DNA from 2 places in the Streptomyces sp. NPDC060205 genome. Region 2 is predicted to be linked to the other one. Evidence: riboswitches for the same ligand, from Rfam matches in the RefSeq annotation. Region 2 holds a riboswitch; the other holds the start of a gene.
What was found. Region 2 has a riboswitch for glycine ahead of gcvP (aminomethyl-transferring glycine dehydrogenase). Riboswitches for the same ligand answer to the same signal wherever they lie in the genome.

Region 1: it holds a riboswitch for glycine, as region 2 does, so the genes downstream of both, gcvT (glycine cleavage system aminomethyltransferase GcvT) here and gcvP (aminomethyl-transferring glycine dehydrogenase) in region 2, are expected to answer to the same signal.

Annotation. Positions count from the first base shown of each region.
Region 1 is NZ_JBHWZP010000066.1:1,588-16,552, reverse strand. Features, by position in the region: gene ACFWGJ_RS14570 (Ig-like domain-containing protein) at 1-449, shown strand, start outside; gene ACFWGJ_RS14565 (enoyl-CoA hydratase/isomerase family protein) at 580-1,347, shown strand; gene ACFWGJ_RS14560 (ATP-binding protein) at 1,652-2,155, shown strand; gene ACFWGJ_RS14555 (EF-hand domain-containing protein) at 2,293-2,505, shown strand; gene ACFWGJ_RS14550 (NADPH-dependent F420 reductase) at 2,670-3,389, shown strand; gene ACFWGJ_RS14545 (MOSC domain-containing protein) at 3,405-3,947, opposite strand; gene ACFWGJ_RS14540 (hypothetical protein) at 4,026-4,889, opposite strand; gene ACFWGJ_RS14535 (glycoside hydrolase family 25 protein) at 4,967-5,524, opposite strand; gene ACFWGJ_RS14530 (L-serine ammonia-lyase) at 5,697-7,082, opposite strand; gene glyA (serine hydroxymethyltransferase) at 7,193-8,455, opposite strand; gene gcvH (glycine cleavage system protein GcvH) at 8,486-8,863, opposite strand; gene gcvT (glycine cleavage system aminomethyltransferase GcvT) at 9,017-10,144, opposite strand; glycine riboswitch at 10,308-10,424, opposite strand; gene ACFWGJ_RS14510 (AAA family ATPase) at 10,618-11,304, shown strand; gene ACFWGJ_RS14505 (enhanced serine sensitivity protein SseB) at 11,355-12,140, shown strand; gene ACFWGJ_RS14500 (enhanced serine sensitivity protein SseB C-terminal domain-containing protein) at 12,402-13,193, shown strand; gene ACFWGJ_RS14495 (ABC transporter permease) at 13,577-14,590, shown strand; gene ACFWGJ_RS14490 (ABC transporter substrate-binding protein) at 14,652-14,965, shown strand, end outside.
Region 2 is NZ_JBHWZP010000169.1:1,452-16,416, forward strand. Features, by position in the region: gene ACFWGJ_RS26500 (sugar phosphate nucleotidyltransferase) at 1-2,018, shown strand, start outside; gene ACFWGJ_RS26505 (DUF881 domain-containing protein) at 2,110-3,012, shown strand; gene ACFWGJ_RS26510 (small basic family protein) at 3,009-3,341, shown strand; gene ACFWGJ_RS26515 (DUF881 domain-containing protein) at 3,347-4,213, shown strand; gene ACFWGJ_RS26520 (FHA domain-containing protein) at 4,275-5,246, shown strand; gene ACFWGJ_RS26525 (MerR family transcriptional regulator) at 5,290-6,024, shown strand; gene ACFWGJ_RS26530 (bifunctional nuclease family protein) at 6,124-6,597, shown strand; gene ACFWGJ_RS26535 (MerR family transcriptional regulator) at 6,817-7,449, shown strand; gene ACFWGJ_RS26540 (DNA polymerase IV) at 7,539-8,948, shown strand; gene ACFWGJ_RS26545 (PRC-barrel domain-containing protein) at 9,094-9,468, opposite strand; glycine riboswitch at 9,573-9,668, shown strand; gene gcvP (aminomethyl-transferring glycine dehydrogenase) at 9,853-12,738, shown strand; gene ACFWGJ_RS26555 (DUF5999 family protein) at 12,846-13,049, opposite strand; gene ACFWGJ_RS26560 (hypothetical protein) at 13,448-14,038, opposite strand; gene ACFWGJ_RS26565 (glutamate--cysteine ligase) at 14,714-14,965, shown strand, end outside.

The DNA.
Region 1 (14,965 bases), on a different contig from region 2:
AGACCAAGAAGATGACCGTCAGGCGCGACGGCAAGGTCATCAAGACCCTCCCGGTCACGACCGGCAAGGCGGGTTACGAGACCTGGAACGGCCAGATGGTCATCAGTGAGCGCCTTCGGGTGACCCGGATGAACGGCGAGACGGTCGGCTACGGCGGCGAGTACGACATCAAGGACGTGCCCGACGCGATGCGCCTGTCCAACTCGGGCACGTTCATCCACGGCAACTACTGGGGCGGCGACGCCTTCGGCAACTACAACGCCAGCCACGGCTGCATCGGCCTGCGCGACCAGCGCGGCGGCGGTGACCGGGGAGCCCCGGCCGCGTGGTTCTTCGACCGCTCGATCGTCGGCGACGTCGTGATCGTGAAGAACTCCAACGACCGGATCATCGACCCGGACAACGGCCTCAACGGCTGGAACATGTCATGGGAGAAGTGGACGGCGTGACCTCGCGCTGAGGGGGGCGCCGTCGACCGCGGCACCCTCTCTCCCGAGACCGTACGGCCCCGGTGTGCCCGTCCGTAATGTGACGAGGCACACCGGGGCCGTTCCCGTTAGCCTTCGTTAACCTCCTCCCATGACCGTCACTCTCGAAGTCGCCGAAGGCGTCGGCACGATCCGCCTCGACCGTCCGCCCATGAACGCGCTGGACGTCGCCACCCAGGACCGGCTCAGGGAACTCGCCGAGGAGGCCACCCGCCGCGACGACGTGCGCGCGGTGATCCTCTACGGCGGCGAGAAGGTGTTCGCAGCGGGCGCGGACATCAAGGAGATGCAGGCCATGGACCACGCGGCCATGGTCGTACGCTCCCGGGCCCTCCAGGACTCCTTCACCGCCGTGACCCGCATCCCCAAGCCGGTCGTCGCCGCGGTCACCGGCTACGCGCTCGGCGGCGGCTGCGAACTGGCGCTGTGCGCCGACTACAGGATCGCCGCGGACAACGCCAAGCTGGGCCAGCCCGAGATCCTCCTCGGGCTGATCCCGGGCGCCGGCGGCACCCAGCGCCTGTCCCGGCTCATCGGCCCCTCCCGCGCGAAGGACCTCATCTTCACCGGCCGCATGGTCAAGGCCGACGAGGCCCTGTCGCTCGGCCTGGTGGACCGGGTGGTGCCGGCCGCCGACGTGTACACCGAGGCGCACGCCTGGGCCGCGAAACTCGCCCAGGGACCGGCGCTCGCGCTGCGCGCCGCCAAGGAGTCCGTCGACGTCGGCCTGGAGACGGACATCGAGACCGGGCTCGCGGTCGAACGCACCTGGTTCGCGGGCCTGTTCGCGACGGAGGACCGGGAGACGGGGATGCGCAGCTTCGTCGAGGAGGGACCGGGCAAGGCGAAGTTCCGCTGAGGCGGAAGCCGTTGAAAAACTGCCGCCGGTCCACTTGCTGTTGACGCGATGTATCACCCGTGCGCGTGGAGATTCGGCTCGGCGGGTGGGCTTGTCCGACCGCTGGGGCAGGCTTGATGCTCCCCTGCGGTCAAGCGCGGGCGATTGCCCCGAACACCCCTGTTCGCGCAGGCCAGATGGGGTGCATGGGGCACCGCGATGCCGACGGCATATGTCAATCGGATGATGCGGAACAACAGGTTCCGGGGGGCGTATTCCTCCGGAACACCCCCGCAGAAGGCCCTTCGGGGGTCATGATGGGGGCATGGCGGGGCTGGAGGGTATCGAACAGCCGCGGCGGCACGGGAGTGCGACCGCGGCGCGCTGGTCGCCTGCTGTCGAGGACGAACACGCGCTGAAGGCGCTGGAACTGTTCGGCAACCCCACCGAGGCGGAGGTGCCGCTGCCGTCCCGGCCGGAGTCCGCCGCCACGGCGCGCCGGCTCACCCAGGTCGTGGTGCTCCGCCAGTGGGGGCTCTCGCCGAAGATGACCGAGGACGCCGTGTTACTGGTGTCGGAACTCGTGGGCAATGCCGTGCGGCACACGGGGGCGCGGGTCTTCGGGCTCCGGATGCGGCGCCGGCGCGGATGGATCCGGGTCGAGGTCCGCGACCCCTCGCGGGGGCTGCCCTGTCTGATGCCGGTCCAGGACATGGACGTCAGCGGCCGAGGCCTGTTCCTCGTGGACAAACTGTCCGACCGCTGGGGGGTCGACCTCCTCCCACGCGGCAAGACGACATGGTTCGAAATGCGGGTGGCCGACCGCTAGGGCTTGAGCGACTGCGAGAGCAGCCCGCACCACGAACCCTGGCACCGACCCCGGCACCTGGGTGGTCGCCGCGCTGCCGGCCGGAGCGGAACGTTAATCTGACCTCGTCAGTGAAGCACCACGAAGGGGCGGGTCCGGTGGCGGACATCGAGGAAGCACGCAAGGCGTTCGAGCGCATCGACGTGGACGGGGACGGCTACATCACCGCCGCCGAGTTCAAGAAGGCCCTGGCCCAGGGCGGGGACTGGAACGTCACGGAGTCGGTGGCCGAGGCCGTCATCGCCGCCCAGGACCTCAACGGCGACAAGCTGCTCTCGTTCGACGAGTTCTGGGCCCACGTCAACAGGTGACCCGAGCGGAAGGGGCGCCCACCGGTTCACGGCGGGCGCCCCTTCGTCATGTCCGGCCTTCGTCGCGTCAGGCCTTCGTCATGTCCGGCTTTCGTCATGCCAGGCCCTAGCCGGGTCCGGTCCTCGTCGTGTTCGGCCGTCAGGGTGGTGCCCGGAATAACCCGATCCGACCCCGGGTTGGTACACCCCGGCAGGAGTCACCCACCCCTCGAAGGGCGAGTTCCATGAAGATCGGCATCATCGGAGCAGGGAACATCGGCGGCAACCTCACCCGCCGCCTCACCGCACTCGGCCACGACGTGTACGTCGCCAACTCCCGCGGCCCGCAGACGCTCACCGCGCTGGCGGAGGAGACCGGAGCCACCCCCGTCACCGTCGAGGAGGCACCCCGGGGCGCCGAGATCGTCGTCGTCACCATCCCCCTGAAGGCGATCCCCGACCTGCCGTCCGGACTGCTGGACCAGGCGGCCGACGGGGTGGCCGTCATCGACACCGGCAACTACTACCCGCAGCGGGACGGCAGGATCGCCGCCATCCTGGACGAGGGTCTGACGGAGTCCCGCTGGACCGCCCAGCACCTCGGCCACACGGTCGTCAAGGCCTTCAACGGCACGTACGCGCAGGACATCCTGGACCGCCCCCGCCCGGCCGGCGCCCCCGACCGCATCGCCCTCCCGGTGGCGGCCGACGACGCGCGTGCGAAGCAGGTCGTACGCGCACTCATCGACGAACTCGGCTTCGACACCGTGGACGCGGGCGGCCTCGACGACTCCTGGCGCCAGCAGCCCGGCACCCCCGTCTACGGCGGCCGGATGGACGTGGACGGGGTGACGAAGGCCCTGGCCGAGGCGTCCAGGGAACGCACCCCGGACTTCACCGCGTAACCCCTCCGCCCCCGCTCAGACGATCTCCAGCGGCAGGTGCGGTCCGGCCGGCAGTTCGACCTTGACGGGGTCGCCGGGCCGCACCACGCCACCCGCGACGACCACACTCATGATCCCGGACCGGAACCGGGCCTTGCCGTCCTCGCCCCGGCCCACGACCTGCTTCATGAGCCCCTTCTGGAAGGCGTCGATCTGCGCGCACGGGTTGCGCAGCCCGGTGACCTCCACCACGGCCTCGTCCCCGAGCCGCAGCAGGGTCCCGGCGGGCAGCCCCAGCAGATCGATGCCCCGGGTGGTGACGTTCTCCCCGAGCTCCCCGGCCGCGACCTCGAACCCGGCGCCCCGGACCTCGTCGAACAGCTCCTCGTGGATGAGGTGCACCTGCCGCAGATTCGGCTGCGTGGGATCCTTCCGCATCCGGAACCGGTGCTTGACGGTCACCCCCGCATGCACATCACCCTCGACCCCGAGCCCCGCGAGCAGCGTGATGCTCTCCCGGTTCGGCTTGGTGAACGAGTACACGCCGTTGCTGCTCACCGCAGCGACACTCCCACCCATGCTGTGCAGCTCCCCTCGTCCTCACGGTTGCCGTCGAACCGCAGGACAGAGCCTACGGGCGGGCCCGCACCCTCTCTCTCAGCCGGCGCAGATCGCCTGGGACACCATTCCCCCGTTGGGCGCCGCGGTCATGGAGGTGCTCGCCCGGTCGAGCTGGGCGGGCGGATAGACCTCCTGGAGGAAGGATTTCCCGGAGTCGGCGGGACCGCCCCCGCCGCCGACGCCGTGCACCCGCGTTCCGGACGGACACGCGGCGGCGGCGTTGTCCAGGTTCCGCACCGTGGCCGCGACGACGGCGGGATTCGTGGTGCAGATGCCGAGAACGCGCACCCGGATCATCCCGGGATGGTCCCCCCGGGCATGGACCGTGGCCATCGCGGCATCGCGCGCTCCGGTCGACCGGAACAGCTGCAGACCCGCGTGGAGCTCGGGGAACGCGGCGGCCCCGGTGCCGATCACGCGCCTGCCCGCCGGGCACCTGACCCGCGCGGTCGCGAAACCGATGGCCGAGGAGAACGCGGAGACCTGCTGGTAGCCGGGCAGGGAGGCGGCGGGCGCACAGAGCGCGTACGCCTCCAGCCACCACCCCGCGGTGAACCCGGTGCTCGGCTCACTGGCCGTGGCCCGGAAGTAGTCACGCTGCAGCAGGAGGTCGCGCCCGGGTTCCGCCCCGGTCAGGGCCACGACGCCGTGACCGTGGTCGAAGGCCCATCCGCCGCCGCCGACCACCCGGTGGCCCGCGGGGCACTGTGCCCGCCTGCTCTTGCGCGGCTCGGAGTTGTCGGGAGTCGGCCCGGAAGGCACCCTGACCAGTTCCGGCACGGCCGCCACGGGTGCCGCTCGCGGCGCCCGGTCCACCGGTGGCCCGGACGGCATCACCAGTACAGTGACCGCCGCGGCGGCAGCGGCGACGGTCCGCCACCGTCCTTTCGCCTTGCGCATCTCGGGCGCCCCCCATGTCCGGCGTTCGGCATCCGGCTCCGTCGAGCGTCTCGCCGTTCACGAGGGCAGTCCACCTGTCAGGCGTCCTCGGCCCATTCGCGCAGGGCGGCCTTGCTGGAGAAATCGGCGACGTTCTTGTCCAGCGGGTCGTCCGTGTACTGGTGGAAGCGCCACTTGGCCTGGATACGGGGCTTGCCCGCCGTCACGTAGTCCGCGATCCAGAGGCCGTCACCGGCATAGGATGTCGTGTCCACGTTCAACCAAAAATTCCGGTTGCAATAGAGGACGACCCTGTTGTTCGGTCGCAGTTCCCTCACCTTGCGGATGAAGCGGTCCTTCTCGGCGTTGCTGGCGTGGGTGCCCTCGCCCGTCGTCTCCCAGTCGACGGCGAGGATGTCGCCGGCCTTCTCCGGGGCCTTGCTGACGAAGTACTCGGCCTGGGCCGTGAGGTTGCCGGGCCACAGGAAGTGGTAGAAACCCACCACGCAGCCGGCGTCCCTGGCCCGCTTCGTCTGCGCGCTCAGCTTCGGGTTGACGTACGTCCGGCCTTCCGTGGCCTTGACGAAGACGAAGGACAGGCCCTCGGTGCTGTACGAGGACGACTGGTAGGCACTTACGTCGATGCCGCGCAGCATGCGTGACTCCTTGGTGCTGGGGTGGCCGGAAACACGGATCGTGCTTCCCGGGGCCTGTGGGGGGCAATCTCCTTTGTGGTGCCCGCACTTGGCCCGCACTACCCTCACGCACGTCAGCGCCCCGAAGGCCGCGCCGGAGCACGCGCCCCTCGGGACGGGCCCCCCGGAGGGCTCAGCACTCGATGATGTTCACCGCGAGGCCGCCCCGCGCCGTCTCCTTGTACTTGACGGACATGTCCGCGCCCGTCTCCTTCATCGTCTTGATGACCTTGTCGAGGGACACCTTGTGGGAGCCGTCGCCGCGCATGGCCATCTTCGCCGCCGTGACGGCCTTGACCGCGGCCATGCCGTTGCGCTCGATGCAGGGGATCTGGACGAGGCCGCCGACCGGGTCGCAGGTGAGGCCGAGATTGTGCTCCATGCCGATCTCGGCGGCGTTCTCGACCTGTTCGGGAGATCCGCCGAGCACCTCCGCCAGCGCGCCCGCCGCCATCGAGCAGGCCGAGCCGACCTCGCCCTGGCAGCCGACCTCGGCGCCGGAGATGGAGGCGTTCTCCTTGAAGAGCATGCCGATGGCGCCCGCGGCGAGCAGGAAGCGTACGACGCCGTCCTCCTTCTCGGCCTCGGAGGAGGAGGCGCCCGCGACGAAGTTCACGTAGTAGTGCAGGACCGACGGGATGATGCCCGCGGCGCCGTTGGTGGGGGCGGTCACGACCCGGCCGCCCGCCGCGTTCTCCTCGTTCACCGCCATCGCGTACAGGGTGATCCACTCCATGGCGTGGGCCAGCGGGTCGCCCTCGGCGCGCAGTTGGCGGGCCGACATGGCCGCGCGGCGGCGCACGCGCAGGCCGCCGGGCAGGATGCCCTCGCGGGACATGCCGCGCGAGACGCACGCCTGCATCACGCGCCAGATGGCGAGGAGCCCTTCGCGGATCTCCTCCTCGGTGCGCCAGGCCCGCTCGTTCTCCAGCATCAGCGCGGAGATGGACAGGCCGGTCTCGCGGGTGAGCCGCAGCAGCTCGTCGCCCGTGCGGAAGGGGTACTTCAGGACCGTGTCGTCGAGCTTGATGCGGTCCGCGCCGACCGCGTCCTCGTCGACGACGAACCCGCCGCCCACCGAGTAGTACGTCTTCGACAGGACCTCGGCGCCCGTCGCGTCGTACGCCCACAGGGTCATGCCGTTCGCGTGGTACGGCAGTGTCTTGCGGCGGTGCAGCACCAGGTCGTCGTCGAAGGAGAAGCCGATCTCGTGCTCGCCGAGCAGGTCGAGGCGGCCCGACGACTTGATCTTCTCCACGCGGTCGTCGGCGCCCTCGACGTCCACCGTGCGGGGCGAGGCGCCCTCCAGGCCGAGCAGCACCGCCTTGGGGGTGCCGTGGCCGTGCCCGGTCGCGCCCAGTGAGCCGTACAGCTCGGCGCGGACCGCGGTGACGGGGGTCAGCAGGTCCTCGTTGCGCAGGCGGTGCGCGAACATGCGGGCCGCACGCATCGGGCCGACCGTGTGGGAGCTGGACGGGCCGATGCCGATCGAGAACAGGTCGAAGACCGAGATGGCCACGGGAGCTCCTCAAAACGGGGTGAAGCGGGGTGGAACAGGGCGGAACGGGGTGGAACGGAACGGGGTACCGCGCGCACCTTCCAGTGTGCGCGGTACCCCGCGAAACGGAACTACTTGCCCAGACCGGGGTACAGCGGGTGCTTCTCGGCCAGGGCGGTCACGCGGGCCTTGAGCGCCGCCGCGTCGAAGACCGGCTTCAGGGTCTCGGCGATGACGTCCGCGACCTCGGTGAAGTCCTCGGCCGTGAAGCCGCGGGTGGCGAGCGCGGGCGTACCGATCCGCAGGCCCGAGGTGACCATCGGCGGCCGGGGGTCGTTCGGGACGGCGTTGCGGTTGACCGTGATGCCGACCTCGTGGAGGCGGTCCTCGGCCTGCTGGCCGTCCAGCTCGGACTCGCGCAGGTCGACGAGGATCAGGTGGACGTCCGTGCCGCCGGAGAGGACGTTCACCCCGGCCTCGCGGGCGTCGGCCGCCGTCAGCCGCTCGGCGAGGATCCGCGCGCCGTCGACGGTGCGCTGCTGGCGCTCCTTGAACTCCTCGGTGGCGGCGACCTTGAAGGAGACCGCCTTGGCCGCGATCACGTGCTCCAGGGGGCCGCCCTGGAAGCCCGGGAAGACGGACGAGTTGAGCTTCTTCGCGAAGGCCTTCCTGGCAAGGATGATCCCGCCGCGGGGCCCGCCGAGCGTCTTGTGCGTGGTGGAGGTGACCACGTCCGCGTACTCCACCGGGTTCGGGTGGAGGCCGGCCGCGACGAGGCCCGCGAAGTGCGCCATGTCGACCCACAGGTGGGCCTCGACCTCGTCCGCGATGCGGCGGAACTCGGCGAAGTCCAGCTGCCGGGGGTACGCCGACCAGCCCGCGATGATCACCTTGGGGCGGTGCTCCTTGGCGAGCCGCTCGACCTCGGCCATGTCGACCAGGCCGGCGTCGTCCACGTGGTACGCGACCACGTTGAACTGCTTGCCGGAGAAGTTCAGCCGCATCCCGTGGGTCAGGTGACCGCCGTGGGCGAGGTCCAGGCCGAGGATGGTGTCGCCGGGCTGGGCCAGCGCGAAGAGCGCGGCCTGGTTGGCGGAGGCGCCCGAGTGCGGCTGCACGTTGGCGTACTCGGCGCCGAACAGCTCCTTGACCCGGTCGATCGCGATCTGCTCGGCGACGTCGACGTGCTCGCAGCCGCCGTAGTAGCGGCGGCCGGGGTAGCCCTCGGCGTACTTGTTGGTGAGGACCGAGCCCTGGGCCTCCATGACCGCGACCGGGGCGAAGTTCTCCGAGGCGATCATCTCAAGGGTGGACTGCTGACGGTTCAGCTCGGCGTCGAGGGCGGCGGCGACGTCCGGGTCGAGTTCGTGCAGGGGCGTGTTCAGAAGCGACATCGGTCTGGGGTCCTTAGCGAGGAGCCGGAATCAGGAGCCGGAGTATTCGGTGTACTCGGCGGCGGAGAGCAGGTCCTTCGGCTCGTCCGTCACCCGTACCTTGAAGAGCCAGCCACCCTCGAAGGGAGCGGTGTTCACCAGCGCGGGATCGTCCACGACATCCTGGTTGATCTCGGTGATCTCACCGGTGACGGGCGAGTACAGGTCGCTCACCGACTTCGTCGACTCCAGCTCGCCGCAGGTCTCGCCCGCGGTCACCGCGGCACCGACCTCGGGGAGCTGGACGTACACCACGTCGCCGAGCGCGTTGGCCGCGTGCTCCGTGATGCCGACCGTCGAGACGCCGTCCTCGGCGCCCGACAGCCACTCGTGCTCCTTGCTGTAGCGCAGCTCTTGGGGGTTGCTCATGGCCTGAATTCTCCTGTACGCGGGTGAGTGCTGATGCAGGGGGAGTACGGGTGAGCTGGGCGGATGTGCCCAGGATCACGTGTGGCGCCTGTGGACCGGCGTCACGTGTGGCGCCTGCTGAGGGGCGTCACGTGCGGTGCTTGCGGACCAGTGTCACTTCTGGCGCTTGTAGAACGGCAGTGCCACGACCTCGTACGGCTCGTGACTGCCCCGGATGTCGACGCCGACACCGGCGGTGCCGGGCGCGGAGTGCTCCGCGTCGACGTAGGCCATCGCGATCGGCCTGCCGAGCGTCGGCGAGGGCGCGCCGGAGGTGACCTCGCCGATCACCGCGCCGCCGGCGACGACGGGGTAGCCGGCGCGCGGGACGCGGCGGCCCTCGGCGATCAGGCCGACCAGGACGCGCGGAGGCGTCGACTCGGCACGCGCGGCGGCCTCGGAGAGCGCCTCGCGGCCCACGAAGTCGCCCTCCTTCTCGAACTTCACGACCCGGCCGAGCCCCGCGTCGAACGGCGTGAGCGAGGTGCTCAGCTCGTGCCCGTACAGCGGCATGCCCGCCTCCAGGCGCAGGGTGTCGCGGCAGGAGAGCCCGCAGGGGGTGAGTCCGGCAGCGGTCCCCGCCTCGGTCAGCGCCTGCCACAGCTTCTCGGCGTCGGCCGGGGCGACGAACAGCTCGAAGCCGTCCTCGCCGGTGTAGCCGGTGCGCGCGATCAGCGCCGGGACGCCCGCGACCGTGCCGGGCAGGCCCGCGTAGTACTTCAGGCCGTCCAGGTCGGCGTCGGTGAGGGACTTCAGGATGCCGGGGGACTCGGGGCCCTGGATCGCGAGCAGCGCGTAGGCGTCCCGGTCGTCGCGGACCTCGGCGTCGAAGCCGGCGGCGCGCTCCGTGAGGGCGTCCAGGACCACCTGGGCGTTGGAGGCGTTGGCCACGACCATGTACTCGGTGTCGGCGAGGCGGTAGACGATCAGGTCGTCGAGGATGCCGCCGTCGGCCCGGCAGATCATGGTGTAGCGGGCGCGGCCGGTCTTCACGCCGCCGATGTTGCCGACCAGCGCGTGGTCGAGGAGCGCGGCGGCCTGCGGCCCGCTCACGGTGATCTCGCCCATGTGCGAGAGGTCGAAGAGCCCGGCCCGGGTCCTTACGGCGACGTGCTCGTCGCGCTCGGAGCCGTACCGCAGGGGCATGTCCCAGCCCGCGAAGTCGGTCATCGTCGCGCCCAGCGAGCGATGCAGGGCATCGAGCGCGGTGCGGCGCGGTTCAACAGAGGCGTTGCTGCTCATCGGCGGGGCTCCCAAGGCATGACGGCGAGGTCGTTCCTCCCCATCTGTCATCGGAACCTGAGAGGTTCGCCGTGACCCGCCGCAGGACACGGGGATCACTGACTTGCACCTTGGGTGGGGCCTACGCCCTGACGGTCAGGGGCGGCCCGCTTTTCAGATGTGCCTCGTCCGTGCGGTATCGGGGGCCTGAGAGATTCAAGGGAGGGACTTGCTCCTTCGGCGCCCGGGCACTCGTACACCTGCGTGTACGTGTTTCCCGGAACTCTCCCGCGCGGATTCAAGCGGCCGGTATGCAGTTGGCGGGCACATCATTGCACGCCCCCGGCTCCGGCAGGGGGCCGCGCGGTGTCCGGACGCATGGCCAGGGTGTCCACAGTGATCTGTGACGGGGCTGTGGCAGGACAAGAACAGAAACAGGGGGACCAGCGCATTACCTTCTCTTTACACTCGATGGAGATGGGTCTGCCGACCCCATGGGGAGGACGATCAGGGTGAACAGGACCACGGCGTACGCGACCGGTTCGGGCATCGCGCTGCCCAAGCAGCCATCCGCTCCGGCCAGGGAGGCGTGCGACCCGCTGGTGACCCCCGTCGTCCGCGATCTGCGGGCGCGCTCGGGCCACAGTCCGCACGGTCTGCGCTTCGGCGCGGCCGATCTGGTGGTGGTCACGGGGCTGCCGGGCAGCGGCAAATCCACGCTGATGCGCCGGGCGGTGACCGGCCGCCGCATCGACTCCCAGGACACCCGCGACCGGTGGGACGAGCGCCTGGCCCGTTTCCTGCCGTACGCGGTCTACCGGCCCCTCGTCCGCGCCGCGCACTACGCGGGCCTGCGCCGGGCCCTGCGCTCCGGGGAGGGCGTCGTCGTGCACGACTGCGGTACGCAGGCCTGGGTGCGCGACTGGCTCGCCCGGGACGCCCGCCGCCGCGGCGGCACCCTGCACCTGCTGCTCCTCGACGTCGACCCGGGCACGGCCCTCGACGGCCAGCGCGAGCGCGGCCGGGGCGTCTCGCGGTACGCGTTCGCGCGCCACCGCGGCGCGGTCGCCCGGCTGCTGCGCGCGGTGGAGAAGGGCGACCTCCCCGAGGGCTGCGGTTCCGCGGTGCTCGTCGACCGTGCCGCCGCGGACGTACTGCGCCGCATCGATTTCGGCGACTGAGGGCGACTAACCTCGTCAACCGCACACGGCGGTTGGAGCAGGCGGTGGAGATGGACTTCCAGGCACAGGACATTCCGGCACACGCACACCCCCACATGGGCTGGCCGGGAAACGAGTTGGAGGAGGTGCTCGCCGCCTCCCTGGGGCTGCCTCCGTCGCCCTCGACGGGGGCCCGGATCGTGGAGACCCTCGGGCGCAGCTTCATCTGGGTGCCGCTGCCGGAGGGGGGCGGCCCGCACAGCGGCCCGCTCGACCTGCCCACGATGGAGCTCGCCGGGCAGGCCTACGTGCCGGTCTTCACCTCGGAGCAGCAGTTCCGCCAGGTCGTCGGCGACCACATGGCGTACACGGTGGCGCCCGCGGTGGAGTTCGCGCGCGGCCTGCCGCCCCAGGCCGGCATCGTCCTGAACCCGGACGGCACGGTCGGGATACCGCTGCCCCCGGCCGCCGTCGCCGAACTGTGCCGGGCCGGCCGGACCGAACTCGACGGGCCCGCGAGCGGCGGCCGGGTCCGGCTCTTCCAGCCCGACTGGCAGGACGACCCGGTGGACTTCCTGGCCGCGGCGTCCGCCGAGTTCGACGCGACCGGCCTGGTGGCGAGCGCCCGGCGCTGTCTCGCGAGCATCGAGGGCGGGGACACGGTGATGTTCGTCGGGGTGGAGGTGATCCACTGGGACGAGAACGCCCGCACCCTCCCGCTGGACGCCCTCGGCCGCGCCCTCGGCCGGGTCCCCCTGCCCCACCCGGTGAGCCTGGTCTTCCTGGACGTGGCCCAGGACCCGGTGGGCGACTGGCTGAGGGAAAAGGTCCGCCCGTTCTACACCCGAGCGTTCTGACCCGATTCGAGGCGCGCCCGTCAGGGCGCGCCTCGAAGGGGCGCGGGGAACTGCGCGCCCAGCTACGCACGGCCCGCACCCGACAGCGCACAGAGAGTCCCGAGCTCAAAACACCAAACCCAGCGGAGCGCAACGGTGCTGTCGGGATCGCCACTTAAGCTGGTTTCATGGCTCGGTCGGAGTGGTGCGATGTTCAAGTGAACGGGACACCTCATCGAACGGGACCGGTATGTCAGTGATGTCGCGAAGGGGCGGTAGAAGGTGAGCGCGTCGGGCACGGCCGCGGCCGGGCAGGTCGAGCACATGCTGCGCCAAGTGACGCCCGGGCGTTACGACGCCTACGAGGCGCTCCTGCGCGCGCTGGCGACCCCGCCGTCCGGCCAGGTGTGGATGCTGCTCTGGCACGGCCAGGCGGGCTCGCCCGACGCCCAGTACGGGAACATGGAGGTCGACGGCTTCGGCTACGCACCCTGTGTGACCTCGGCCCAGGAGCTCTCGGCCAGCGGCTGGAACCGTTCGTACGAGGTGGTCGACGGGCTCGACGTGGCCCGCACCCTCTACCCCGACCACTACGGGCTCTGGCTGAACCCGCACGCGCCGGGCGGCGGCGTCGGCATCCCCTGGCTCGATCTGCGGCGCATCGCCACCGGCCTGGAGCGGCAGCCCGCGGGCCCGCTGCGGCTGTCCGAACCGGCCATCGAGATCCCGCAGTTCTACGCCCTGCTGACCCAGAACGCGCACCGGACGGCCGCCGTCCGCTCGCTGCGCCGCGCCTGGGTGCAGCCCGCGCTGGGCGCCCCGTACCTGGCCATCGGGCTCGACGTGTACGACACCAGCCCGCCGGCCGTGGACTCGGTGCGGGCGATGATGCAGCAGTCGATCGGCGCGGTGCCGGACGGGCTGCCGGTGTCGACCGTCGCGATGTCGGACGAGTACGACCCGGTGGCCCTGTGGCTGCGCGCCAACGCGCGGCCGTTCTACGACCGGGAGGCGCACGCGGCTCCCGTCCAGGCGCCGGCGGCAGGCGGTTACGGGTTCCCCGGCACGTACTGAGATGATCTGGAGGGACACGGTCCATCCAGCCGGATGGTCGTGATCCGTCAGGCGGGGTCCACCCAGTGGAGCATCTGCTCCCCCACCCGTACCGCGACTGGGTGGAATGTCCCGATCTACGCGGGTAAATGGGTTGCGAGGCCCGTTTCGCCCCAAGTGTCATGTGTCCGACCCCCGTTACCCGGCGTTCGGATAACGGAACCCTCCTGACGGCATCACGGTTGCGCATCCATTCGCCTTCAGGTCTGGCTTCAGATCACCGAGGCGTTGAAGACTCCCGGTCCAGGAGGTTTAAACCTCCTGATGTGTACGACGGACTGATCACGCCGCTACAGCGGCAAGCGTGGGCCGGCTACCGCCGGTTGAGAGGGGTCCCTGCCACGATGACGGCACCATTGCACGAGCCGACGGCCGAAGCCGCGCCGAGCGCGGCCGAAGAGGCGGCGCTCGTTGCCGGCTCCGCCGAGGCGAAGGCGGTACAAGGACGTTCCCTCGGCCGCATCGCCTGGGAGCGCCTGAAGCGCGACAAGCTGGCCCTGGCGGGCGGCATGGTCGTGCTTCTGCTGATCCTGATCGCCCTGCTCGCGCCCGTGATCGCGAACCTGGTCGGACAGGACCCCGAAACGCACCACGAGGACCTGATCGACCCGCTCTTCTCGACCCCCAAGGGGGCCTACGGCGGCATCAGCGGGGACCACCTCTTCGGTGTCGAACCCGTCAGCGGCCGCGACATCTTCGCCCGCATCGTCTACGGAGCCCGGATCTCCCTGCTGGTCGGCTTCCTGTCGGCCCTGGTGGCCGTGGTGCTCGGCACGATCCTCGGCGTACTCGCCGGCTACTTCGGCGGCTGGGTCGACGCGGCCGTCAGCCGGGTCATGGACGGCCTGCTGGCCTTCCCGCAGCTGCTCTTCATCATCGCGCTGGTGTCGGTCATGCCGAACCAGATGCTGGGCCTGACCGGCACGGGCGTGCGCCTGTTCGTGATGATCCTGGTCATCGGCTTCTTCGGCTGGCCCTACGTCGGCCGCGTGGTCCGCGGCCAGACGCTCTCCCTGCGCGAACGCGAGTACGTCGAAGCCGCGCGCAGCCTCGGAGCCGGACGGTTCTACATCCTGTTCAAGGAGCTGCTGCCCAACCTGGTCGCGCCGATCATCGTCTACACGACGATGATGATCCCGACCAACATCCTCACCGAGGCGGCGCTCAGCTTCCTGGGCGTCGGCGTCAAGCCGCCGACCGCCTCATGGGGGCAGATGCTCTCCGCCGCGATCGACTACTACGAGTCGGATCCCATGTACATGGTGATCCCGGGTGTGGCGATCTTCATCACGGTGCTCTCCTTCAACCTCTTCGGTGACGGCGTGCGTGACGCGCTCGACCCGAAGGGCTCCCGCTGAACTGCCGTACCCCCAAGGGCCCGTCATCTGTCGACGGGCCGCTACATATCGGAGGATCCGAGTGAGTACCCAACGCACCACAGGGCGGCGCAAGCAGGCCGTGGCCGCCGCAGCCGTGGTCGCTGCACTGCTGTCCACGGCGGCGTGCGGCGGCGGCAACGACGACGACGGGGGCGGTTCGAAGACCGGCGCGGCCGGCTTCGACGCCGCGAACAACAAGGTCGCCCAGGCCTCCCTCGCCAAGAAGGGCGGCACGCTCAAGTTCGCGGGCGCCCAGGATGCCGACTCGTGGGACACCACCCGCGGTTACTACGGCTTCATGTGGAACTTCTCCCGGTACTACAGCCGTCAGCTGGTCACCAACGCGACCGCGCC
Region 2 (14,965 bases):
CCTGGGGTCAGGTGTTCTCGGACACGGTGAACACCGGCATCTATGTCATGGAGCCCGAGGTCTTCGACTACGTCGAGGCCGATGCCTCCGTCGACTGGTCCGGCGATGTCTTCCCTCAGCTGATGAAGGAAGGTAAGCCGATCTACGGCTATGTCGCCGAGGGTTACTGGGAAGACGTCGGCACGCACGAGAGTTATGTGAAGGCGCAGGCCGATGTCCTGGAGGGCAAGGTCGACGTCGAGCTGGACGGCTTCGAGATCTCGCCCGGCGTCTGGGTGGCCGAGGGCGCCGAGGTCCACCCCGACGCCGTGCTGCGGGGGCCGCTCTACATCGGGGACTACGCCAAGGTCGAGGCCGACGTCGAAATCCGCGAGCACACCGTGGTGGGCTCCAACGTCGTCGTGAAGAGCGGCGCGTTCCTGCACAAGGCCGTTCTGCACGACAACGTGTACATCGGTCAGCACAGCAATCTGCGCGGCTGCGTCATCGGCAAGAACACCGACATCATGCGCGCCGCGCGTATCGAGGACGGCGCCGTCATCGGCGACGAGTGCCTCGTCGGCGAAGAATCGATCGTCCAGGGCAACGTACGGGTGTACCCGTTCAAGACCGTCGAGGCCGGTGCCTTCGTCAACACGTCGGTCATCTGGGAGTCGCGGGGCCAGGCGCATCTCTTCGGTGCCCGTGGAGTGACCGGGATCCTCAACGTGGAGATCACGCCCGAGCTGGCCGTGCGGCTGGCGGGCGCGTACGCGACGACCCTCAAGAAGGGGTCCACCGTCACGACGGCCCGTGACCACTCCAGAGGCGCCCGCGCGCTCAAGAGGGCGGTCATCTCCGCTCTCCAGGCCAGCGCCATGGACGTACGGGACCTGGAGAACGTACCGCTGCCGGTGGCGCGGCAGCAGACCGCGCGGGGCAGTGCCGGCGGGATCATGATCCGTACGACGCCCGGAGTTCCCGACTCGGTCGACATCATGTTCTTCGACGGGAACGGGGCGGACCTGTCCCAGGGGAGCCAGCGCAAGCTCGACCGGGTGTTCGCCCGGCAGGAGTACCGGCGCGCGTTCCCCGGCGAGATCGGGGACCTGCACTTCCCGGCCAGCGTCTTCGACTCGTACACCGGGTCGCTGCTCAGGAATGTCGATACGACAGGGATCGCGGACTCCGGGCTCAAGGTGGTCGTCGACGCGTCCAACGGCAGTGCCGGTCTTGTGCTGCCCAGCCTTTTGGGCAAGCTCGGCGTCGACGCGCTGACCATCAACCCGGGGCTCGATGAGTCGCGTCCGACGGAGACGGGGGACACCCGTCGGTCCGGGATGGTGCGGCTCGGTGAGATCGTGGCGTCCGCACGGGCCGCGTTCGGTGTGCGGTTCGACCCGGTCGGCGAGCGGCTGTCGCTCGTCGACGAGAAGGGCCGGATCATCGAGGACGACCGGGCCCTGCTCGTCATGCTCGACCTGGTGGCGGCCGAACGGCGCAGTGGGCGCGTGGCGTTGCCGGTGACCACCACCAGGATCGCCGAGCAGGTGGCGGCGTACCACGGGACGCAGGTCGACTGGACGACGACGTCCCCCGACGACCTGACGCGCGTCGGCCGCGAGGAGTCGACGATCTTCGGCGGTGACGGGCGTGGCGGGTTCATCGTGCCCGAGTTCAGCAGCGTGTTCGACGGTACGGCGGCCTTCGTGCGCCTCATCGGTCTGGTGGCACGGACGCAGCTCACGCTCAGTCAGATCGACGCGCGCATTCCGCGGGCGCATGTCCTCAAGCGTGATCTCGCGACTCCGTGGGCCGTCAAGGGGCTTGTGATGCGGCGCGTGGTCGAAGCGGCCGGTGACCGGTTCGTCGACACGACCGACGGTGTGCGTGTCGTGGAGACCGACGGACGCTGGGTGATGGTCCTGCCCGACCCGGCGGAGGCGGTCACCCATCTGTGGGCCGAAGGGCCCGACGACGCCTCGGCGCAGGCACTGCTCGACGAGTGGTCGTCGGTGGTGGACAGCGCCGGTCGCTGAGCAGCACGCGAGTGTGCCGGACAGTGCCCGAATCGGGCCTGTCCGGCACGTCGGTGGGGCCGTTCGGAGCTGGAGGTCGCGACGTGCGACGATGTGCGGCATGCCGCAGCAGCCCCCCGTTCGGAGCACCCCCACGCGCCCCTCGCGCCCGGACGCGTCCATGTCGCTGCTCACCAACGTCATGGACCACAGTCTTGACGAGGGGTACGCCGAGGCAGCCGCCCGGCGGAAGGCCGAAGGCACGGGCGGGATGCCCAGGAAGCTGTCGGCGAAGCTCGGTCTCGCGGCCGGTCTGGTGCTCGCGGCACTGCTGGTGACCGTGGGCGCGGCGCAGGCGCGGATAGCGGCTCCGGTCGTCGCCAAGGAGCGCGAGGAGCTCATCGACCGCATCGACAGCGAGCAGTCGGCGGCCGAGGACCTTGAGGACGCCATCGACGAGCTCCGCGACGATGTCGGGGCCCGGCAGCGTGAGGCGTTGAAGAAGCACGGCGGGGACCAGGGCGAGCTGGTGGGCATCCTGTCCGGAGCCCTCGAAGTGCACGGTCCCGGTGTGAAACTCGTCGTCGACGACGCGAAGGAAGCCGACCACGCCGGTGACGGGGACGCGCGGGAGACCTCGGGCTTCTCCGACACCGGACGCGTCCGCGACCGCGACATGCAGCGTGTCGTCAACGGGCTGTGGGAGTCGGGCGCCGAGGCCGTCACGATCAACGGACAGCGGCTGACGGCGCTGTCCGCGATCAGGGCCGCGGGTGACGCGATACTGGTCGACAACAAGCCGCTGGTGCCCCCGTACACGGTGTTGGCCGTGGGGGACGGGGACCGGCTGCGCACCACGTTCCAGAACAGCGGGGACGGGCAGTATCTGCAGGCCCTGCACGAGAACTTCGGGATCAGGACCAGTATCTCCGCGGAGGACGAGGTCCGGTTGCCCGCAGCACCGAGTGTGATCGTACGAACAGCACAACCGAGCACAGAGAAAGGCACATCGTGATCGCCGTACTGGGCCTCGTCGTGGGAGTCGTGGCTGGATTGCTGGTCCGGCCCGAGGTTCCGGCGATGGTCGAGCCCTATCTTCCGATCGCCGTGGTCGCGGCGCTCGACGCCGTGTTCGGAGGCCTGCGGGCGATGCTCGACGGCATCTTCGACGACAAGGTCTTCGTGGTGTCGTTCCTGTCCAACGTCGTGGTGGCCGCGCTGATCGTCTTCCTGGGCGACAAGCTGGGCGTGGGCGCCCAGTTGTCCACGGGTGTCGTGGTCGTCCTGGGCATCCGCATCTTCTCCAACGCCGCGGCGATCCGTCGGCACGTCTTCCGGGCGTGAGGCCGATGAGCAGCAACGACGAGACACCGGGGACCCCGGAGAACCCGCTGCGCGAGGAACTGCCCGAAGAGGTGCGGACGACGGCTCCGCCGAAGGCCTCGGAGCCCGCCGCCGAGCGGGCCGGGCAGGAACCGGGCGGGCCGGCCGGTCCCACCGGCCGGCAGAGGCTGGTGATGGGGCTGTGGCCGCCGCGGGTGTCGCGGGCGCAACTCATCGTGGCGCTGCTGCTGTTCGGCCTCGGATTCGGCCTCGCCGTCCAGGTCGCGTCCAACAGCGACAGCGACGGTGCCCTGCGCGGCGCACGCCAGGAGGATCTTGTACGCATCCTCGATGAACTCGACGACCGTACTCAGCGTCTGGAAGAGGAGAAGCAAGGGCTGGAGGATCAGCGCACCGAGCTGGAGAACAGCTCGGACCAGGCCGAGGAGGCCCGCAAGCAGACGGTCGAGAAGGAGAAACAACTCGGCATTCTCGCGGGCACCGTGGCGGCGCAGGGCCCCGGCATCACGCTGACGATCGACGACGGGAAAGGGACGGTCGAGGCCGACATGCTGCTCGACGCGGTCCAGGAGCTCCGTGCGGCGGGCGCGGAGGCCATCCAGGTCAATGGCGTACGGATCGTCGCGGGCACCTATCTGACGGATGTGAGCGGGGGAGTCGCCGTGGACGGGAACAAGATCAGCTCCCCGTATCGTTTCAAGGTCATCGGGAAACCTCAGGACCTCGAACCGGCGCTCAACATCCCTGGGGGAGTCGTGCAGACTTTGGAGAAGGAGCAGGCCACTGTCACGGTGGAGCGCTCTGACAAGATCGTCGTGGACGCCTTGCGACCCGCCGAGCGGCCTGACTACGCTCGGTCGTCCTCCCAGTGAACCGGGGGCGCTTGGAGGTGGCTCTCCGAGGGCATGAGCTTGCGGGGGGTCGACGCACCGAATGGGTGGTGCGTGGTGGAAACTGTCTGGTGGATACGGACGTTGTGAGGGTGTCCGGCTCGACCGGTGTGTGCAATCAGGGTTCGTCCTGCCCCACGGGCGGGTCTGTTTCGGTCAAGGGGAATCGCCCGTGAAGTTGTTTGCGAAGTTGTTCGGCAAGAGCGCACGAGAGGGCAGCGACAACGCCACTGCCCGTCACCGCGCACCGCGCCCCGCGGAAGGCGAGGAGCAGGGGGACCGCCCGCTGTTCCGGGACCAGGTCGGTGGGCCGCCCGGTGACATTTCCGGTGGTCAGGGCGCGCCGTCTGTTGACCCTGCCCAGTCGGGGCGCATAGGTTTCGGGGATCCGTCAACCTCAGGTGCGGGTGGAGGTTTCGGCTCCGACCCGTACGCGTCCAATACCCCGGCGGGGCAGCCGCGGCAGGAGGATCCGTCCATGTCGGCCCTGGTGTGTACGAGGTGCGGTAACCGCAACGCGGAAGCGAGCCGCTTCTGCTCCAACTGTGGTGCGCCGTTGCGGGCCGGGGCGACCCCGGAGCGTCCGTCGGAGACCACCTCGACGATCTCCATCTCCGGTCTTGAGGCGTACGACGCCGAGGCCACCGGCCAGACGCAGATGCCGATGCTCTCTCCCGAGGCACAGGCCGCCGTCGACGCCCTGCCGCTCGGCTCGGCGCTCCTGGTGGTGCGGCGGGGGCCCAACTCGGGCAGCCGCTTCCTGCTGGACGGCGATCTGACGACCGCCGGCCGTCATCCGCAGAGCGACATCTTCCTGGACGACGTGACCGTGTCGCGCCGCCATGTGGAGTTCCGCCGTGAGCCCGACGGCTCGTTCACGGTGGCGGACGTCGGCAGCCTCAACGGCACGTACGTCAACCGGGAGCGCATCGACCGGGTCCCCCTGTCGAATGGTGACGAGGTGCAGATCGGCAAGTACCGGCTGGTCTTCTACGCGAGCCAGCGGGGCATCTGACCCTCCCCCAGACTTTGTCCGGGGAGACCCCCAGGGAAGGTCCATGCTTCGAACACCGAGCGGCGGTGCCGGACACGGCGCCGCCGCCACGGACCACGGGCTGATGAGCATCGGCACGGTACTGAACGTGCTGCGTGACGAATTCCCCGAGGTCACCGTCTCCAAGATTCGTTTCCTGGAGTCCGAGGGCCTCATCGAGCCACAGCGCACCCCCTCGGGATACCGCAAGTTCAGCGAGGACGACGTCGAGCGCCTCGGACACGTCCTGAGGATGCAGCGGGACCACTATCTGCCGCTGAAGGTCATCCGTGAGCACCTGGACGCCATGGGACGCGGAGAGGCGGCTCCCCTGCCCTCCGTGGGGCGTCAGCGCGACGGAGAGGCACCGAGCGAGCCCGAGGGGCCCGTCGTCGCCCGCATCGGACGGGCCGAGCTGCTGGCGGCCGCCGAGATCGGTGAGCAGGAGCTCGCCGAGTGGGAGTCGTACGGGCTCATCACCCCGCTGCTCGACGGGGTGTACGACGCCGAGGCGGTGACCGTCGCCGGACTGGTCCTGGAACTCGGGCGGTTCGGGATCGAGCCGCGGCATCTGCGCGCCGTGAAGGCCGCCGCCGACCGTGAGGCCGGCCTGGTGGACCAGGTCGTGGCGCCCCTGCGGCTGCACCGCAACCCGCAGACCAGGGCACACGCTCAGGAGCGCACCAAGGAGCTGGCGGGGCTCGCGGTGAAGCTGCACGCGGCCCTGGTGCAGTCGGCCCTTGGGGTGCGGCTTCCCTGACCCGGCGGCCCGCGCGGACGCGGGACGTGGAACGTGGGATAGGGCACCCATTCCGTGCTCGACTACCCAAAGGTGCCGGGCACGGCCTAGGGTTGCTGTGTGAACGAGCTCGACGTCGTAGGTGTCCGGGTCGAAATGCCCTCCAACCAACCGATCGTGCTCCTGCGTGAAGTGGGAGGCGACCGTTACCTCCCCATCTGGATCGGGCCGGGGGAGGCGACGGCGATCGCCTTCGCGCAGCAGGGCATGGCCCCCGCGCGACCGCTGACCCACGACCTGTTCAAGGACGTGCTGGAGGCCGTCGGCCAGGAGCTGACCGAAGTGCGCATCACCGACCTGCGGGAGGGTGTCTTCTACGCGGAACTGGTGTTCGCCAGTGGAGTCGAGGTGAGCGCGCGGCCGTCCGACGCCATAGCGCTGGCCCTGCGCACCGGAACGCCGATCTACGGCAGCGACGGCGTCCTGGACGACGCCGGCATCGCGATCCCGGACGAGCAGGAGGACGAGGTGGAGAAGTTCCGCGAGTTCCTCGACCAGATCTCGCCCGAGGACTTCGGGACCAACAGCCAGTGACGTGACGGTGCGGGACACCGTCCGGTGACCCTCCGGGACCGTCGGGCGACGCGCCGTGCGGCGGCCGTCCCGAGAGCATTCGGCTAGCCTTTCCCCGCGGTGGGGCACGGGAAACCACTCTTGGGGTGATTATCACCCGGCGTGCCGAGTGTGGCGATCGTTGACGAGCCCCTGGTGACTGCCTACCGTCGAGAAGGCAGGTCAAGGACGGAGGTCGGCGTGAGAAGCAGCGGCGACGGTACGGCTGGGGGTGCTCCCGGACGCGGTCTGGGGGACAGTGGCCCGTACCCGCTTCACAGCAGCGCGGCCGATCACGTACAGCGGCCGACGGCGGTGCCGGGGGACGGCGAGGTGGCGTCCGAGGAGATCGGCTATCGCGGGCCCACGGCCTGTGCGGCCGCGGGGATCACCTACCGGCAGTTGGACTACTGGGCCCGTACCGGGCTGGTCGAGCCGAGCGTGCGGCCCGCCTACGGGTCGGGGACGCAGCGGCTCTACAGCTTCCGGGACGTGGTCGTCCTGAAGATCGTCAAGCGGTTCCTCGACACGGGGGTCTCGCTGCAGAACATCCGCTCCACGGTCCAGCACCTCAAGGAGCGCGGCTCCTGCGACCTGGAGCGGATGACGCTGATGAGCGACGGCGCGACGGTCTACGAGTGTTCCTCGCCCGACGAGGTCCACGCACTCCTCCAGGGCGGCCAGGGCATCTTCGGCATCGCCGTGGGAGTGGTGTGGCGGGATGTGGAGAGCGCGCTCTCACAGCTGCACGGAGAGCGTGTGGACACCGGCGAGACGCTCGTCGGGACCAATCCGGCGGACGAGCTCGCCAGGCGCCGCAACCGGGCCGTCTGAGCCGCCGCAGAGGGCGTGGCGGCGGTCCTGCGGCGGTTCCTGAGCGGTGGGCCGGGGCATTGTCAGTGGCTTAGGGCAGCATCGGACATGTGAGAACCGCGCCCACGATCCTGCATCTCGACATGGATGCCTTCTTCGCCTCGGCCGAGCAGGCGTCCAAGCCGAGCCTGCGCGGGAAAGCGGTCATCGTGGGCGGCCTCGGGCCGCGTGGCGTGGTCTCCACCTGTTCGTACGAGGCGCGGGTCTTCGGGGTGCATTCGGCGATGCCCATGGCGCAGGCCCGCCGGCTGGCACCGAACGCCGCGTATCTCGTACCGCGCTTCGGTCTCTACCGGCAGATCAGCGAGCAGGTGATGGGGCTCCTGCGGGAGCTGTCGCCGCTCGTGGAGCCGCTCAGCCTGGACGAGGCGTTCGTCGATCTGGAGGCCGGGGAGACGGCCTGGGACGAGGCGTCCGCGCTGCTGGCCGGCAGGAAGCTGCGCGACGACATCCGGGCCGTCACGGGGCTCACCGGGTCCGTGGGCCTCGCGGCCTGCAAGATGCTCGCGAAGATCGCCTCCGAGCAGGCCAAGCCGGACGGACTCGTGCTCATAGAGCCGGGCACCGAGCGGGCGCTGCTCGCGCCGATGTCGGTACGCGTCCTGCCGGGGGTGGGGCCCGCCACGGGCGACCATCTGCGGCGGGGCGGGATCAGCACGGTCGGGGAGATCGCGGAGGCGGGTGAGGACGAGCTCGTACGGCTCCTGGGGAAGGCCCACGGGCTCGCCCTGTACGCGATGGCGCTGGCCCGCGACGAGCGGCCCGTGGTGGCCGAGCGGGACACCAAGTCGGTGTCCGTCGAGGACACGTACGACGTGGACATCCATGACCGGGTGCGGGTGCGCATGGAGGTGCAGCGGCTTGCGGACCGGTGCGTCCAGCGGTTGCGGGGGGCGCATCTCTCCGGGCGGACCATCGTGCTGAAGGTGCGGCGGTACGACTTCTCGACGCTGACGCGGTCCGAGACCCTGCGGGGGCCGACGGATGATCCGGGCGTGGTGCGGGAGGCTGCCGCGCGGCTGCTGGAGGCGGTGGACACCACGGGGGGTGTGCGGTTGCTGGGGGTGGGGGTGACCGGGCTTGCCGACTACACGCAGGAGGATCTGTTCGCGCAGGCGCAGGCCGCTGCCGCGGGGGTGGAGGAGGGGGCGCCGGGGGAGCGGCCGGAGGAGGCCCAGGCGGTTGCCGTCGCCGTCGAGGACTCTGTGGTGGCCGGGCCCGCGGAGCGGGTGTGGCGGGCGGGGCACGATGTTCGGCATGCCGAGTTCGGGCACGGGTGGGTGCAGGGGAGTGGGCTGGGGAGGGTGACTGTGCGGTTCGAGACGCCGGATTCCGTGCCGGGGCGGGTGAAGACGTTTCGGGTTGATGATCCTTTGCTGGAGTTGGCTGAGCCGTTGCCTTTGGTTGAGCCTGTGCGTGTGCCTGCGGCGCCTGGGGAGGGGGGTGGGGGTGCGTTGTGAGGGTGCGGGTTCGTTGTGGCTGGTCGCGCAGTTCCCCGCGCCCCTAAGAGACTGCGCCGTTCCCCGCGCCCCCAAGATTGCGCAGTTCCCCGCGCCCCCAAGACTGCGCCGTTCCCCGTGCCCCTGGGGGGCTGGGGGTGGGGTGCTACGTGAGGTCCTCGTTCGTTGCCAGGTGGCCGAAGTCTCGGTTTGGGAAAGGGGGCGCCGGGGATACGTCCAGGCCGTAGTGGTGGTAGAGCTGTAGTTCTTGTTCGGGGGAGAGGTGGCGGCCTACGCCGAAGTCGGGGGCGTCCTTGATCAGGGAGCGTTCGAAGGGGACGTGCAGGGATTCGGCGATCACTTCGCTGGGCTCCAGGGGGACGAACGCGTCCCGGCTGAACAGGCCGGTGCGTATGGCCGCCCACTCCGGTGCGCCGGTCGCGTCGTCGAGGTAGACCTCGTCGACGGTGCCGATTTTCGTGCCGTTGCGGTCGAACGCCTTGCGGCCTATCAGGTTGCGCGGATCGATGTCGGTCTGCACGGGCCCTCCAGCTGCTCGCAACTCATCCGTAAGCACTACGAAAGAGCACTTTGAGGTGGGCGGCCACTTGAGGGAACCCCGCTGGTAGGCTGGGCGACGGCTGCTGACCCCGTGCGGGAGAGTCCTCCAGGCTTCATCGGAGGCGCCGAAGGAGCAAATCCTCCCCGGAATCTCTCAGGCACACGTACCGCATGGACGAGGTCACTCTGGAAAGCAGAGGGGTGTTCGAGTAGTCGACGGGCTCCGCTCTCACCGACGGTGAAAGCCGGTGCGCCTTCACGGCGGGCCGGTGAAGCTCTCAGGTTGAGATGACAGAGGGGGAGGCCGTTAGGGCACCCACCTAGTGGTGCCCCTCGAAGGTCGTCAGACCAGGAGGCCTCCGCAATGACCGCCCATCGTATTCCGCTCTCCGAGCTCGAACAGGGAATCCCCTTCGAGCAGCGTCACATCGGCCCCGACTCCGAGGCCCGCGCCAAGATGCTCGCGCAGGTGGGGTACGGCTCGCTGGACGAGCTGACGGCCGCCGCGGTGCCGGATGTGATCAAGAACGCCGACGCGCTCGAACTGCCGGGCGCCCGCACCGAGGCCGAGGTGCAGGCCGAGCTGCGTTCTCTCGCGGATCGCAACCAGGTGCTGGGTTCCATGATCGGGCTCGGTTACTACGGGACCTTCACGCCGCCGGTCATCCTGCGCAATGTCATGGAGAATCCCGCCTGGTACACGGCCTACACGCCGTACCAGCCGGAGATCTCGCAGGGGCGGCTGGAAGCCCTGCTGAACTTCCAGACCGTGGTCGCCGAGCTGACCGGACTGCCGACCTCCGGGGCCTCGCTGCTCGACGAGGGCACCGCGGCGGCCGAAGCCATGGCGCTGTCGCGGCGCATGGGCAAGAACAAGAAGGGCCTCTTCCTGATCGACGCGGACACCATGCCGCAGACGATCGCGGTGATAGAGACCCGCGCCGAGCCCACCGGCGTCGAGGTCGTCGTCGCCGACCTGAGCGACGGCATCCCCGCGGAGCTCACCGGGCGTGAGATCAACGGCGTACTCCTGCAGTACCCCGGTGCCTCCGGTGCCGTACGGGACCTGGGACCCGTCGTCGAGCAGGCGCACGAGCTGGGCGCGGTCGTCACCGTCGCCGCCGACCTGCTCGCCCTGACGCTGCTCACCTCGCCCGGCGAGCTGGGCGCCGACATCGCCGTCGGTACGACCCAGCGCTTCGGTGTGCCGATGGGCTTCGGCGGACCGCACGCCGGATACATGGCCGTACGGGAGAAGTTCGCGCGCAGCCTGCCCGGACGGCTCGTCGGTGTCTCCGTCGACGCGGACGGCAACAAGGCGTACCGCCTGGCCCTGCAGACGCGGGAGCAGCACATCCGCCGCGAGAAGGCGACCAGCAACATCTGCACGGCTCAGGTGCTGCTCGCCGTGATGGCCGGGATGTACGCCGTCTACCACGGTCCCGAGGGGCTGCAGGGCATCGCCCGGCGCACCCACCGGTACGCCACGATCCTCGCCGCCGGTCTGACGGCGGGCGGGGTCGAGGTCGTCCACGAGGCGTACTTCGACACCCTCACCGTGCGGGTGCCCGGCCGGGCGGCCGAGGTGCTGGCCGCCGCCCGTCAGGGCGGGGTCAACCTCCACCTGGTGGACGCGGACCACCTCTCCCTGTCCTGCGACGAGACGACCACGCGGGCCCAGCTGGGCGTCGTCTGGTCGGCGTTCGGTGTCGACGGCGATGTGGCCGCGCTGGACGGGACCGCCGAGGACACGCTGCCGGCCCCGCTGCTGCGCACCGACGAGTACCTTACGCACCCGGTCTTCCACCAGTACCGCTCGGAGACCGCGATGCTGCGCTACCTGCGCCGGCTCGCCGACCGCGACTACGCGCTGGACCGGGGCATGATCCCGCTCGGCTCGTGCACCATGAAGCTCAACGCGACCACCGAGATGGAGCCGGTCACCTGGCCCGAGTTCGGGCAACTGCACCCCTTCGCGCCCGCCGAGCAGGCGCAGGGCTATCTCACGCTCATCCGTGAGCTGGAGGAGCGGCTCGCCGAGGTGACGGGCTACGACAACGTGTCGCTCCAGCCCAACGCCGGTTCGCAGGGCGAGCTGGCCGGGCTGCTGGCCGTCCGCGGCTACCACCGGGCCAACGGCGACGAGCAGCGCACGGTCTGCCTCATCCCGTCCTCCGCGCACGGCACGAACGCCGCGAGCGCGGTGATGGCCGGGATGAAGGTCGTCGTCGTGAAGACCGCCGAGGACGGCGAGATCGACGTCGAGGACCTGCGGGCCAAGATCGAGCAGCACCGTGACGAGCTGTCCGTGCTGATGATCACGTACCCCTCGACGCACGGGGTGTTCGAGGAGCACGTCGCCGACATCTGCGCGCAGGTGCACGAGGCGGGCGGGCAGGTCTACGTCGACGGCGCGAACCTCAACGCGCTGGTGGGGCTCGCCAAGCCGGGGCACTTCGGCGGTGACGTCTCGCACCTCAACCTGCACAAGACCTTCTGCATCCCGCACGGTGGCGGCGGTCCGGGCGTCGGCCCGGTCGGCGTACGCGCGCACCTGGCGCCGTACCTGCCGAACCATCCGCTGCAGCCCGCCGCGGGTCCGGAGACGGGCGTCGGGCCGGTCTCCGCGGCTCCCTGGGGTTCCGCGGGCATCCTGCCCATCTCGTGGGCGTACGTCAGGCTCATGGGCGGGGAAGGGCTCAAGCGGGCCACGCAGGTCGCCGTGCTCAGCGCCAACTACGTGGCCAAGCGCCTGGAGCCGCATTTCCCGGTTCTCTACACCGGTCCCGGCGGGCTCGTGGCGCACGAGTGCATCATCGACCTGCGGCCGCTCACCAAGGCGACCGGTGTGAGCGTCGACGACGTCGCCAAGCGGCTCATCGACTACGGGTTCCACGCGCCGACGATGTCGTTCCCGGTGGCCGGCACGCTGATGATCGAGCCCACCGAGAGCGAGGACCTGGCCGAACTCGACCGGTTCTGCGACGCGATGATCGCCGTTCGCGCGGAGATCGAGAAGGTCGGCTCGGGCGAGTGGACGGCGGACGACAACCCGCTGCGCAACGCCCCGCACACGGCGGGCGCGCTGGGCGGCACGTGGGAGCACGGGTACAGCCGCGAGGAGGCCGTGTTCCCGGCCGGGGTCTCGGTCGCCGACAAGTACTGGCCGCCGGTGCGGCGGATCGACCAGGCGTACGGCGACCGGAACCTGGTGTGTTCCTGCCCGCCGCTGGACGCCTACGAGGAGTAGTCGCACCCGGACATGCGTCGGGGCCGGTTCCGGGAGTGCTTCCCGGGGCCGGCCCCGCTGTCGTTCTCGTTGTCGTCGTTCTCGTCGTCCGTGCCGTGCTGTGCCGCTCAGGCAGCGGTCATCACATCAAGGGCCAGCGGCCGGTGCGGCGCGATGATCCGGCCGTCCGGCAGAAGCTCACCGGTGTCCTCGAAGAGCAGGACGCCGTTGCACAGCAGGCTCCATCCCTGCTCCGGGTGGTGCGCCACGAGGAGCGCGGCCTCCCGGTCGGCGGAGTCGGCTGTCGGGCACGGTCGCTGGTGCTGGCACATTGATGGGATCTTTCGCTTCGGTGTGAGGTCGGTGTTCGATGTGTTGTCTGTTCCGCGGCTCGAACTCGCGTCCATGGCCGCCCCCCGTTTGTCAGATGGTCCGGAACCCAGTGTTGCCCTCTGGGCGTCAATCCGCAGGGATTTGGCGCCAGCGCTCCTCACAGGTTGATGACGCATCACCCGTGCGGACGGTTCATCTCAACTGGGGTGTCCCTTCGGGTGGTTCGCAATGGTCGGATGGGGCTAGTCCGTATGGGCCGGGAGTGCGCTGTGTCTTGCACGTGTCACTCCGAGCAATGTCCCCCCGTGTCCCTCCCTCGCTTCTCCGCCGGTCGGTGCGCACAGCAATGTGCCCCGCGGCCGGGTGGTGGCCGCGGGGCAGGGGAACCGAGGTGCGCTCAGGCGGGTGAGCCGAGCAGTGGAGTGGCCGCGGGGGCCAGCCGGTTGGTCAGTACGGGCAGCAGTTCGGCCACGCGGTGCGGGCGGTGGGCGGCGATACCGGGCGGCGCGGGTGCCAGGGGCACCAGCAGGTCGGTGGCGGCGAGGTGACCCTTGGTGCCGTCGGCGGTGAAGTCGCCGTGCAGCCAGAGTGTGAGCATGTAGAGCTCGGGTACGGAGAGCAGACGTGGCTGGTACGACCCCTGCATCGTCTCCGCCTGGCGCAGGGCGCGCTCGGTGGCGGCGACGTACGGGCCTTCGAAGAAGTGGGAGAAGGCCCAGCCGTCCGGGGTGAGCCTGGTGTCCGCGGCCGCCACCGCGCGTTCGTGGCAGCGGATGAGGAAGCGCCATCCGGCGAGCCGGGTGGCCGAGGTACCCGCCGGGGTGATGCGGTCGAGTACGTGGACGGGCAGCGGGAGTTCGGCGGTGAGGGGTCCCTGGGTGTCGCGGAGGGACGGGGTACGGGCTTCGCGGACCGCGGTCGGGGAACCGAGGGCCGTGCGGACGGTGCGCAATGCCGGCGCGGGAGCCGGAGGGACGTGCAGCGGCATGGTGGGTCGCCTCTCATTCGACAGGCATGGTGGCGCGGGGGCGGGGGCGGACGGCGCTGTCAGCTCTCGGGGTCAAAGGGGGCGGGGGCATAGGGCCTGTCGCCGAAGTGATGCCTGCCGCGCGGTGTCCGGCACGCATGCTCGCCGAGAGGCCGGAGGGGTCCGGTAGCCTCGCTTCGCTACAAGATCCTTCCGGCGACTTTGCGATCGCACGCACAGGACGCCGCACGGGCCGCCCTTCGGGTTGATGCCGTCACCTCGACGACAGGCCCTGCGACCACGAGCGCCAACTCTCTGCCTCGTTCGCGGAGTTTATACGACACGTGTTCAGGCCGTGTTTCAGCTAGCTGTTCCGCGCATTAAGTGCAAGTGGCAATTAGGTCGCCGATACGTGTGTTTGGTCCTGGTTCTCGGCGGGTACCCGTCGATGACCTCGGAATACTCTTCCGGAGTGGACGGCCGGTTCTCGTCGGCGTTTTTCACGACGGAGTCGGCCTGCCGTAAAAATGTGGCGCCTCATGCCTAGTGAATGTGCCCGACGAAAGCTGAGTCCAGAGTAGTGCCCGGGGGGTAGGTCCGGGGCGTTATCGATCACATTGCCTGGGCATCATCCCCCGTGACCCGGAACACCAGCGGCCGGTTCTTCGGGCGGCCCAGTCGAGGAGGGAAGCTTCGATGGGGGAGAAGGTCGTGGCGGGGACGATCGGTCTGTCCGACCGCCGACGGTATCGAGAAAAGCTCCAGCAGTGCCTGGAGGGGCTGGCGCGGCTGCTGGCGGAGGAGCGGTTCGACCGCCCCAGGAATCTCATGGGCCTGGAGGTCGAGCTGAATCTCGCGGGCCCGGACGGCATGCCGAGAATGATGAATGCGCAAGTCCTGGAACGCATCGCGAGCCGCGATTTCCAAACAGAACTCGCCATGTTCAAT